Regions from separate parts of the Xenorhabdus cabanillasii genome, predicted to be linked through region 2. Evidence: predicted binding sites of a transcription regulator. Region 2 holds the regulator's gene; each other region holds the start of a gene.
What was found. Region 2 encodes CRP, which controls carbon source genes, mostly activating them, when cyclic AMP is high. Its sites were predicted from a motif close to ATGTGANNNNNNTCACAT; they were not measured.

Region 1 (3,724 bases), 390 kb from region 2:
TCTTTCGCATCAAACTGTTCCAACGCTTCATGACTCAGCCTCTCCAGATTAGCATCAACTTCTTTGGAAAGCGGGTTAGCCGGAGCATGGTGGTAATTCGCTCCACGCCACACCTGATCTGGCCTGTCCTCAATTTCACTGCTATCACGATAATCAATGATCTGGAAAAGATTTTGTTCCATCAAAAAAGCCTGATCGTTATCAGTCAACATGTCCAGAGAGCCTGAACGAAATAACAAACCAGACTTAATCTTAGAACCATTGTTCAGTGTCTTGTTACCTAAATCACGGAAGTTGATCCCGCCATTCAAAGGAAGTAATGAGGGATGAGATAGAAATGTTGTGGTCATAATCACTCTTTCTTATTGAAGTACATGTTATTGGCACAGACTGTTATCGCAACAAACTGTAATTGAAATAAGTTGTTATTAACGCAAAATGTTATGACATTATCAGATTTCAGAATGAAATAAAGTGGAGAAAACAGAAAGATTAGGTGATCAGGCCAGAATATTCCGGCCCGTGAATAGAGTGATTACAACAGACGACGAGCCGCATCTACAACGATGCCTAATGCATTACTTTCTGTTTTTTTCAGCAATTCAACATCTGGAATTTCCTGCTGAGTACGGTTAACAATCACACCCGCAACCATACCAGCACGCAGTCCCTGACTTGCACACATTGTCAACAAAGTCGCTGATTCCATTTCAAAGTTCATCACCCCCATTTCCTGCCACTCTTTCATAGAGCCCTGGAAGCGGCGGACAACACGACCAGAATAGGTATCGTAACGTTCCTGTCCTGGATAAAAAGTATCAGAAGAAGCAGTCACACCGACGTGAGTTGTAGAACCTGATGCTTTTGCTGCTGCATACAGTGCGTTGGTGCATGCAAAATCAGCCACAGCCGGGAACTCCATCGGAGCAAAGTGCAGGCTGGCTCCATCCAGACGAACTGCGGCAGTGGTCACTAACACATCACCCACATTAATATTCTTCTGGATCGCTCCAGTTGTACCAATACGTAAGAAAGTGCGTACACCTAATTGCGCCAATTCTTCTACAACGATTGACGTTGATGGGCCACCAATACCCGTGGAGCAGACAACAACTGGCTTACCATCAATTTCGGCACGCCATGTTGTAAATTCACGATGAGAAGCCAGATGAACTGGGTTATTCATCAATCTTGCAATTTTCTCAACACGGTTAGGATCGCCTGGAACAATAGCCAGAGTAGCGCCCTGTAAGTCGTTTTTGGTAATACCTAAATGGAATACATCAGACATATTGGCTCCTCAACAGGAATATTCAAAATCAAAATACAGATACCTAAATTTAGTGAATACTCTGACATCTTTTAGTGATATAAGTCACCTTTAGTTAAAAAAATAAAAGAAACGCATACATTAAGTTGTGATTAAAATCACATTTATGTGTGATAGATAATACGGTGAGTATAGAGCCGAAATGGAAATAATATTCGAAGAACAATCACAAAAAGCGCTCCTCACAGAGCGCTATTGGATCATTACAAGATTAAGTTAAGAAGCAATATGCCGCACAGTCCAATTCCCCATGCGATTGTTGTCGGAATCGACCAGACGATCACTTGATGCCTCACATCCTTAATGCCCATCATCCGGTTAACTACCCAGAAAAAACAGTCATTAAAATAGCTGAAGAACAGTGTTCCCATCATTGCAGCCTGAGCAGCCACTAACATATTAATATCCGGTATCTGTTTAATAACGGGCGCTGAAATAGACGCTGCTGTAATCATTGCCACAGTACCAGAGCCTTGAATGATGCGTATTAACGTCGCAATGATAAATGGGATTAAGACCGGAGTTATTGGCAGTCCGGCTATATATTGTGCCAGTATTGTCCCGGTTGAACCCTCATTTAATACAGCTCCCAATGCCCCTCCTGCACCTGATACTAATAAAATAATACCCACGGTTTGTAACCCGGTTTCCAAATGTTCAATAACCTCTTGTTTACTGACATTTGGCATGAGCTTATAAACCGCCAGCAAAACACTGATTGCCAGAGCGATAATGGGTGATCCAAGAAAATTAAAAACCTGAAAGTAAAAATGGTTTTCCTTACCGGTAAACAGAGCCGTTTTCAACAATAATCCATTCACAACATTAATGAAAATCAGCACGATAGGCACAACAATAGGCAGAAGAGAAATAAATAAACCTGGTAATGGCTTGTGCGATTTCTCTTCCATATAGCTTTGATGAATTTGTCGCAAATTTTCTTCTGTCTCAGCAAGCTGATATTCAGGATATTTAGTCTCTAACCATTTGGCATAGCAGGTAATACCGATAACGCATGGGATAGCCAGTATCATACCTACCAGCATCACTTTACCTACGCTTACTCCGAATATTCCGGCCACACCAAGCGGCCCCGGTGTTGGTGGAACAATATGGTGAGTCACCACCAGCCCTCCGGCCAATGCTACTCCTAACGTCAGTACATTTCGTTTGCCCTTCTTTGCCAATGCTTTTACCAGAGGATAGAGGATCACAAAAGCCGAATTAACAAATATAGGGATACTAACGATATAACCGGTGATTGCCAGCGCCCATTCTTCGCGCCTTTTACCTAACCACTTGATCAAGCTATAGGCAATTTGTTCAGTTGCACCAGAGGCTTCCAATATCCTCCCCATCATGCTTCCTAATCCAATCACAATACCAATACTGCCTAATGTCGAGCCAAACCCTTTAGCGATAACCTCAACGACATTGCTCATGGTTAAACCGCCGGATACTCCTGCGATAACCGCAGCAATTAACATGGCAAGAAGTACATGAATACGAGTGCGTAAGACCAGAAAAATCAGCGTAAATACTGCCACACCCAATCCAATAATTGGAATGTAAAACTCCACCATAAAACCCCGTTTCAATCTGTATCATTGGCGATAAATGTGCATGGTATGTCAGTCAAAGTTCTTGTTACAAGCGGTACCAAAACCTGAAGCCTTAATTAAAGTGATGAGGATTTTATTTGGAGTATCCAGAATAAAGAAAAGCGCCCTTTACAGAGCGCATTACGATGACTTACATGACGAGATTAAGTAGCAATACACCGCACAGCCCAATTCCCCATGCAATTGTTGTCGGAATTGACCAGACAATCATCTGCTGTTTTGCATCTTTAATACCCATCATCCGGTTAACCATCCAGAATAAGCTATCATTGAAGTAGCCGAAGAATAGTGACCCCATCGTTGCAGCCAAAGCCGCAGCCAACATATTAATATCCGGTATCTGATTGATTATAGGTGCTGAAATGGAAGCTGCTGTAACCATAGCTACTGTGCCAGAACCTTGAATCAAACGTACTAGTGTAGAAATAATAAATGGAATCAAAATTGGGGTTATTGGCAGGCTGGCAATATATTTCGCTAAAATAGTCCCTGTCCCACTTTCATGTAATACTGCTCCCAAAGCTCCACCAGCACCAGTAACCAACAGAATAATACCTGCCATCTTTAAACCATTTTCCAGATGTTCAATTACCTCATGCCTGTTAGCTTTGGGTATTAGCGTATAAATCGCCAATAGTACACTAATTGCCAAAGCAATAATTGGCTCACCAAGAAAATCAAGAAATTGAAAATAGAAATGATTTTCCCTTCCAAGCAACAAATCAAATTCCAATAACAATCCATTAACTGATTTGATAAAAATCAGGAAGAG
Region 2 (3,724 bases):
ATCATTCCGGTGACGGTATTACACAATAGCATCACCACGCTGATGACCAGAATGGAATGGAGATATAAATCTCCTGCTAAACTGTAGCTACTGATAGCTCCTAACCCCATCACCCATGCTTTCGGGTTCAAAAACTGCAATAGCCAGCCTTGATAGCCTTTAATGGGTGTTCCAAGGGATTGTGTAGCCTCCAGCCGTTTGTATTGTGCAGTCACCGTTTTCCAGGCCAGCCACAGTAAATACAGGCTACCGAGCACTTTCAGACCTGTGTGTATGGCCGGATATACCAGCAGTAACGCAGCAATACCAAAAGCAGACAACAACAGGACGGTTTGCATCCCAAAAACAATTCCCAACAACAGTATCAACGAGTGGCGGAACCCAAAATTTGCACCAGATGATGTCAGTAACATATTGTTCGGGCCGGGCGTGATCGCGGAGATAAACATAAATGTGCTAAGTGAGAATATCAGGCTGGCGGTCATGGCGTGCTTTATCCCTCAATTATTGACATTTCCTTTCCAAGAAAATAGCAGTATGTTATTCAGTACACAAGGCCAGTTAACAATGAAAGTTACACTCAAAAACATCCCCAAAACTAAGCAATACCAGCAGCTAATATAATGTGATATGGAGCGACCACAATGATTATCCCGTGGCAACAAGTAGAACCCGATACTCTACTCAACTTGATCGAAAGTTTTGTCTTGCGGGAAGGCACCGATTACGGTGAACTTGAAAAAACACTGGAACAAAAAGTACAGGATGTAAAACGCCAGCTTGAGCGAGGTGAAGTCCTGCTGGTTTGGTCTGAATTGCATGAGACTGTCAATATCATGCCTAAGGAGATGTTCCGTCCATAGTTTCATATCATTTCCGGCTCAATAGCATTTCATTCAACATCTGTTTGTTTTATTAGCCTAATACTGCTGATGACGAGAAAGCTCATCCCAACTTTTTATGATAAGGAGTCTGTTCTTATGTCTGCCAAACACCCTGTCATCGCCATAACCGGCTCCAGCGGAGCCGGAACAACCACCACCAGTGTGGCATTTCGCAAGATTTTCCAACAACTCGGCATCACTGCCGCACTTATCGAAGGGGATAGTTTCCACCGTTATACCCGCCCTGAAATGGACGCAGAAATACGTAAAGCAAAAGAACAAGGCAGGCACATCAGTTACTTCGGGCCAGAAGCCAATGATTTCCATATGCTGGAAAAGACATTCTTTGAATATGGGGAAACAGGTACAGGACGCTGGCGGAAATATCTGCATACTTATGATGAAGCCGTTCCCTACAACCAAATACCGGGTACATTCACGCCCTGGGAATCGCTGCCATCAAACACCGATATGCTGTTTTATGAAGGGTTACACGGTGGTGTTGTCACTCCGCAATACAATGTCGCCGAATTAGTTGATCTGCTGATTGGCGTTGTTCCCATCGTCAATCTTGAATGGATACAAAAGCTCATTCGCGATACCAGTGAACGCGGGCATTCAAGGGAAGCGGTTATGGATTCCGTGGTTCGTTCAATGGATGATTATATTCGCTATATTACGCCACAGTTTTCCCGCACTCACATCAACTTTCAACGCGTTCCTACTGTTGATACCTCCAACCCCTTCTCCGCCAAAGCCATTCCTTCTCTAGACGAAAGTTTTATCGTCATCCGCTTCCGTGGTCTGAGCCAAATCGATTTTCCTTATTTACTGGCCATGCTCCAGGGTTCGTTTATTTCCAGTATAAATACTATCGTCGTTCCGGGTGGAAAAATGGGACTGGCAATGGAGTTAATTATGGCTCCGTTAGTTCAAAAATTATTGGAAGGTAAAAAAATTTCCTGAATTAAGCACAAGTTAATTATCAATAACACAGGTAACAAAAAATAATGTTACCTGTGACAAAACACCAACTATTCACCTATTTATAAATGAAAATGTAGTAAATGATGTTGTGCAAACAGATTTCTGGTAATTTGTTAACTGGTTTTATATGCTGAAGCGATACAGAAGAAGACAGAAATGTTTTCCTGTGTTACAAACAGAGTTACAAGCGAAGCTGGCAGGTTTTATGGGTCTGGATGACTACACCGATATGTTAGCATCCTTATAAACCTATATAAAATTCTTACTTGTCAGTTTTTCAGCAAGTTAATATGTTAATCTATTGACTTTATAAAGCCAGCCTGATGAGAAACTGTCAGTTTCTCAGAATATAAAGGCGGAAATAACAACAGAGGATAAAGCGAATGGTTCTCGGCAAGCCACAAACAGACCCTACTCTTGAATGGTTTTTGTCACACTGCCATATTCACAAATATCCATCCAAGAGCACGCTTATTCATCAAGGCGAGAAAGCAGAAACGCTTTACTACATTGTTAAAGGTTCAGTTGCTGTTCTAATAAAAGATGAAGAAGGTAAAGAAATGATCCTCTCTTATTTAAATCAGGGGGATTTCATTGGTGAACTTGGATTGTTTGAAGAAGGGCAAGAGCGTACTGCATGGGTGCGAGCTAAGAGCGCCTGTGAAGTAGCTGAAATTTCCTATAAGAAATTTCGCCAGTTAATTCAGGTTAATCCTGACATTCTGATGCGTTTATCCGCTCAGATGGCAAGCCGCTTACAAACAACATCGGAAAAAGTTGGAAACCTGGCATTTCTGGATGTGACAGGTCGTATTGCACAGACATTGCTCAATCTGGCCAAACAGCCTGATGCAATGACCCATCCTGATGGTATGCAAATCAAAATTACACGTCAGGAAATTGGGCAGATTGTCGGATGCTCCCGTGAAACAGTCGGCCGCATTCTGAAAATGCTGGAAGATCAAAACCTGATCTCTGCGCACGGCAAAACGATTGTCGTTTATGGAACCCGCTAGTTCCTGAAATTGCGCTTGAATTAGGCCAGTGCAGCCCATAGAGCACTGGCTTTTTGCTTTCCATCCTTCTGCTTCTCTCATCCCTTAAAAAAATGAAACCTACTGGTGCATAAATTAGTGATATAACCTGCTCACAGGCGCTTCATAAAAAATGGCCGTAAACAACAGCCAAAAAGAGGGATTAAATCGTTCTTCGTTAATATTTAAGAAAATTATTCAACAGTTCATGCCCTTGTTCACTCAGGATGCTTTCCGGATGGAACTGCACGCCTTCCAAGGGGAGAGTACGGTGGCGTATTCCCATTATTTCATCCACATTACCATCATGCTGGCTCCATGCCGTCACTTCAAAGGATGCAGGTAACGTTTCTGCGGCGATGACCAAAGAGTGATAACGGGTAACTGTCAGCGGACGATTCAATCCCTTAAATACACCTTGCTGGTTATGGTGAATTAAACTGGTTTTTCCGTGCATCACCTCACGGGCTTTAACAACACTTGCGCCAAAAGCCTGACCAATCGCCTGATGTCCGAGACACACCCCCAGAATTGGCAATTTCCCGGCAAAGTGCGAAATAGCTTCCAGCGAGATCCCAGATTCATCTGGTGTACAAGGCCCCGGAGAGATCACTAAATGAGTCGGTGCCAATTTCTCGATATCTTCAAGCTGTAATTCATCATTACGCTTCACTAAAACACTCGTCCCCAACTCACAAAAATATTGATATAAATTGAATGTAAAAGAGTCGTAGTTATCTATTATTAATAACATAGGAGTTCATCCTACTGATTTTTATAGTTTTATATATTGCGTTGTCCTATTGGACATTATGCGTT
Region 3 (3,724 bases), 2.6 Mb from region 2:
CATCCGTGCTGCTTATCCGGATCCAAAAGCATTAGAAAACCGCCTGACCGTTATGGTAGCTAATCTTGCTCCACGTAAAATGCGTTTTGGTATTTCAGAAGGCATGGTGATGGCAGCAGGCCCCGGAGGAAAAGAAATTTTCCTGTTAAGCCCGGACAGCGGTGCTCAGCCTGGTATGCAGGTTAAGTAATCACCTGATATTCTGAGACTGATGTTCTGAAAAGCTGATGTTCCGAAAACAGTAAAGCGGGTTTTTTGAACCCGCTTTTTAATGTGACCTATAGCACATTAACAATATTAATCGTATGATGACCCTCTTTACATTGAGGAATTATACGTTATGTCTTTCCAAAACGTACTCATGGCAGGTTGGCAATATCTGCGTGCATTTGTGCTGCTCTATTTATGCCTCATTGTAGGGAATCTCATTTCAGCACATCTCCCCTTCTCTCTCCCCGGTAGTATTATTGGCTTGCTTCTTCTGTTCTGTTTGCTGGCGCTTCAGATTATTCCCGCTCATTGGGTAAAACCGGGCTGTAGCTTATTGATGAAAAACATGACATTGCTCTTTTTACCCATCGGGGTTGGTGTCATGGAATATTATCCACAACTGAGCCAGCAGATACTCCCGATTGCCCTTTCCTGTATCATCAGTACCGTCATCGTCATGATTACCGTTGCTTACAGCTCTCATTATGTCCACCGCGAACGCACCATTATCGGCACCAATCACAAAAAACAATTACCAGAACAGAAATCATCACAACAGGAGGGAAAATAAAAATGCTAAACCATATCTGGTGGTCACTGTCATTAACCCTGGCTGTCTTTTATGTTGCCAAAAAACTATCTGTCCGACTCAGATTTCCTGTTTTCAACCCTTTATTGATATCAATGGCAGTCATCATTCCTCTGTTGCTGCTGACTCACACCTCTTATGAACACTATTTTGCCGGTAGCCGGATATTAAATGATTTGCTACAACCTGCTGTTGTTGCTCTGGCCTTTCCGCTGTATGAACAGCTCCATCAAATCCGTGCTCAATGGAAATCTATTATCAGTATCTGCTTCATCGGCAGTGTTACTGCAATGGTCACAGGTACAGCTATTGCTTTATGGGCAGGTGCTACCCCTGAAATTGCGGCTTCTGTGTTACCAAAATCAGTGACAACCCCTATCGCCATGGCAGTGGCTCATTCTATTGGGGGTATTCCAGCCATCAGTACCGCCTGTGTCATTGCTGTCGGTATGTTAGGTGCGATTTTTGGCCATAATCTGTTTAATTTATTGAAAATTAAAACCCAAGCCTCCAGAGGATTAGCAATGGGTACAGCTTCTCATGCCGTAGGAACTGCACGATGTGCTGAAATAGATCATGTCGAAGGTGCGTATAGTTCGCTGGCACTGATGACTTGCGGCGTTATTACTTCATTGATTGCGCCTTTCTTATTTCCTATGTTACTGCATCTTTTTGGTTAGTTACCAAAAAGTGAAAAAATCATTCAGATAGTAAAAAATTTGACGTAAGTTGTTAAAATAATATCTTTGTTACATTAATTTCATTAATTATATGGTATACATCACATTATAAACCCAACTAATCATCCTAGAATAACCTTCAATTAATTTGGAGATTATTCTATGCAAGCTCGTTTTCATGCTATCTGGTCAGAAGTTACACTTAAATTGCAAAAGGCTCTATTGCCCTACATTGGTAATGATGATTTTCCAGCTATGCTGACAGCAGAGCAGGTGGAGTCGATTAAGCAGAGTTGCGGCTTTGATGATCATGCGCTGGCACTTGCCCTGTTGCCACTCGCTGCGGCCTGCTCCATTGCTCCTATCTCACACTTTCATGTCGGTGCCATTGCACAAGGAGAAAGCGGAAACTTCTATTTTGGTGCCAATATGGAATTTGTGGGCGTTCCGTTACAGCAAACTGTCCATGCCGAACAATCAGCCATTACTCATGCCTGGTTACGTGGTGAGAAAAAACTGCTATCCGTCACTGTTAGTTGCTCACCTTGCGGCCATTGCCGCCAATTTATGAATGAATTAAACAGTGGAATACAATTGGAAATCTGTTTACCTGATCGCCCACGGTTAACTCTGGCTGACTATCTGCCAGAGGCATTCGGTCCACGTGATTTAGGAGATACTCCCTTGTTGCTGGATAGCATTCATCACGACTATCAGTTGGATACTAACGACGAACTCGTGCTGGCTGCACTGGATGCGGCAAATCAGAGTCATTCACCTTATAGCCAATCCCACTCAGGTATAGCTCTGATGGATGAACAAAATCGTGTTTATACTGGTCGCTATGCAGAAAATGCTGCATTTAATCCGAGCTTACCTCCTTTGCAGGCAGCTCTGATATTGATGAACATGTCAGGCAGTGATTGCCGAACCATCAAACGGGCGATATTAGTAGAAGGACAAAATAATCATCTATCACAATGGAATGCGACTGAATCCACCTTAATTTCCCTCGGCTGTAAGCAAACAGAGTGTCATACGTTCTGACAGTTCCATTGCTAAAAAATGGCCATCCTGGAAAATTTTTGGGCAAAAACGAGAAACTAAATAACATTTAATTAGCGAATTCTGTATGTTATCTCTCATTTTTGCTCATAATGAACATATTTAAGTAACATTCACTGTACTTATTTTTTTATCTTCTTAGGATCTATAGCCGATTTTGTTATTGATTAGTCCAAAGAGTAAGCATCATGGAACTGGAACACGAAAGTAAACGTCCTCTCTATATCCCCTACGCTGGCCCCATCTTGTTGGAATTTCCCCTGCTGAATAAAGGCAGCGCTTTTACGGAAGAAGAACGCAGCAATTTCAATCTGCATGGTTTATTACCTCAGACCGTTGAAACAATTGAAGAGCAGGCCGAACGCGCCTATCGCCAATATTGCGATTTCAAAAATGACGCGGATAAACATATTTATCTGAGGAACATTCAGGACACCAACGAAACTCTTTTCTACCGGCTCCTTGACGCCCATCTCAGCGAGATGATGCCTATTATTTACACGCCAACCGTCGGTGAAGCGTGTGAACATTTCTCTGACATTTACCGCCGTGCCCGTGGTTTGTTCATCTCTTACCCGAACCGGGCTTATATTGATGATATGCTGCAAAACGCGACTAAACAGAATGTTAAAGTCATCGTTGTCACCGATGGTGAACGTATCCTGGGTCTTGGCGATCAGGGGATTGGTGGTATGGGGATCCCTATCGGTAAATTATCTTTATATACCTCCTGTGGCGGGATCAGCCCTGCTTACACCCTGCCTGTCGTGTTGGATGTGGGGACTAATAACCCACAACGCTTGAACGATCCGCTGTACATGGGCTGGCGCCATCCTCGCATTACAGGCAAAGAATACGATGACTTCGTAGATGAATTCATTCAGGCTGTAAAACGCCGCTGGCCGAATGTACTGCTGCAATTTGAAGATTTTGCCCAGCAAAATGCGATGCCATTACTGACTCGCTATCGCAATGATCTTTGCTGCTTCAATGACGATATTCAGGGTACAGCCGCTGTTGCTCTCGGTAGCCTGATTGCCGCCAGCCGTGCCGCAGGCCGTCAATTGAAAGACCAAACTGTTACTTTCCTCGGTGCGGGCTCCGCTGGTTGTGGTATCGCTGAGCAAATCATCGCCCACATGAAATCGGAAGGTTTAAGTGATGAACAAGCCCGTGCCCG

Region 1: udp (uridine phosphorylase) is a predicted target of CRP. The motif match lies at 1,417-1,434, and genes of this name have one in related genera.
Region 3: cdd (cytidine deaminase) is a predicted target of CRP. The motif match lies at 1,569-1,586, and genes of this name have one in related genera.

What each region holds. Positions count from the first base shown of each region.
Region 1 covers NZ_QTUB01000001.1:1,883,727-1,887,450, reverse strand. Annotated here, with positions in the region: gene BDD26_RS08920 (tyrosine-protein phosphatase) at 1-350, opposite strand, end outside; gene udp (uridine phosphorylase) at 536-1,291, opposite strand; gene BDD26_RS08910 (GntP family permease) at 1,534-2,913, opposite strand; gene BDD26_RS08905 (GntP family permease) at 3,083-3,724, opposite strand, start outside.
Region 2 covers NZ_QTUB01000001.1:1,492,586-1,496,309, reverse strand. Annotated here, with positions in the region: gene BDD26_RS07255 (LysE family translocator) at 1-485, opposite strand, end outside; gene BDD26_RS07250 (YheU family protein) at 645-863, shown strand; gene BDD26_RS07245 (phosphoribulokinase) at 981-1,850, shown strand; gene crp (cAMP-activated global transcriptional regulator CRP) at 2,255-2,887, shown strand; gene BDD26_RS07235 (aminodeoxychorismate synthase component II) at 3,084-3,659, opposite strand.
Region 3 covers NZ_QTUB01000001.1:4,095,942-4,099,665, forward strand. Annotated here, with positions in the region: gene metG (methionine--tRNA ligase) at 1-190, shown strand, start outside; gene BDD26_RS18400 (CidA/LrgA family protein) at 341-781, shown strand; gene BDD26_RS18405 (CidB/LrgB family autolysis modulator) at 784-1,479, shown strand; gene cdd (cytidine deaminase) at 1,642-2,526, shown strand; gene BDD26_RS18415 (NAD-dependent malic enzyme) at 2,733-3,724, shown strand, end outside.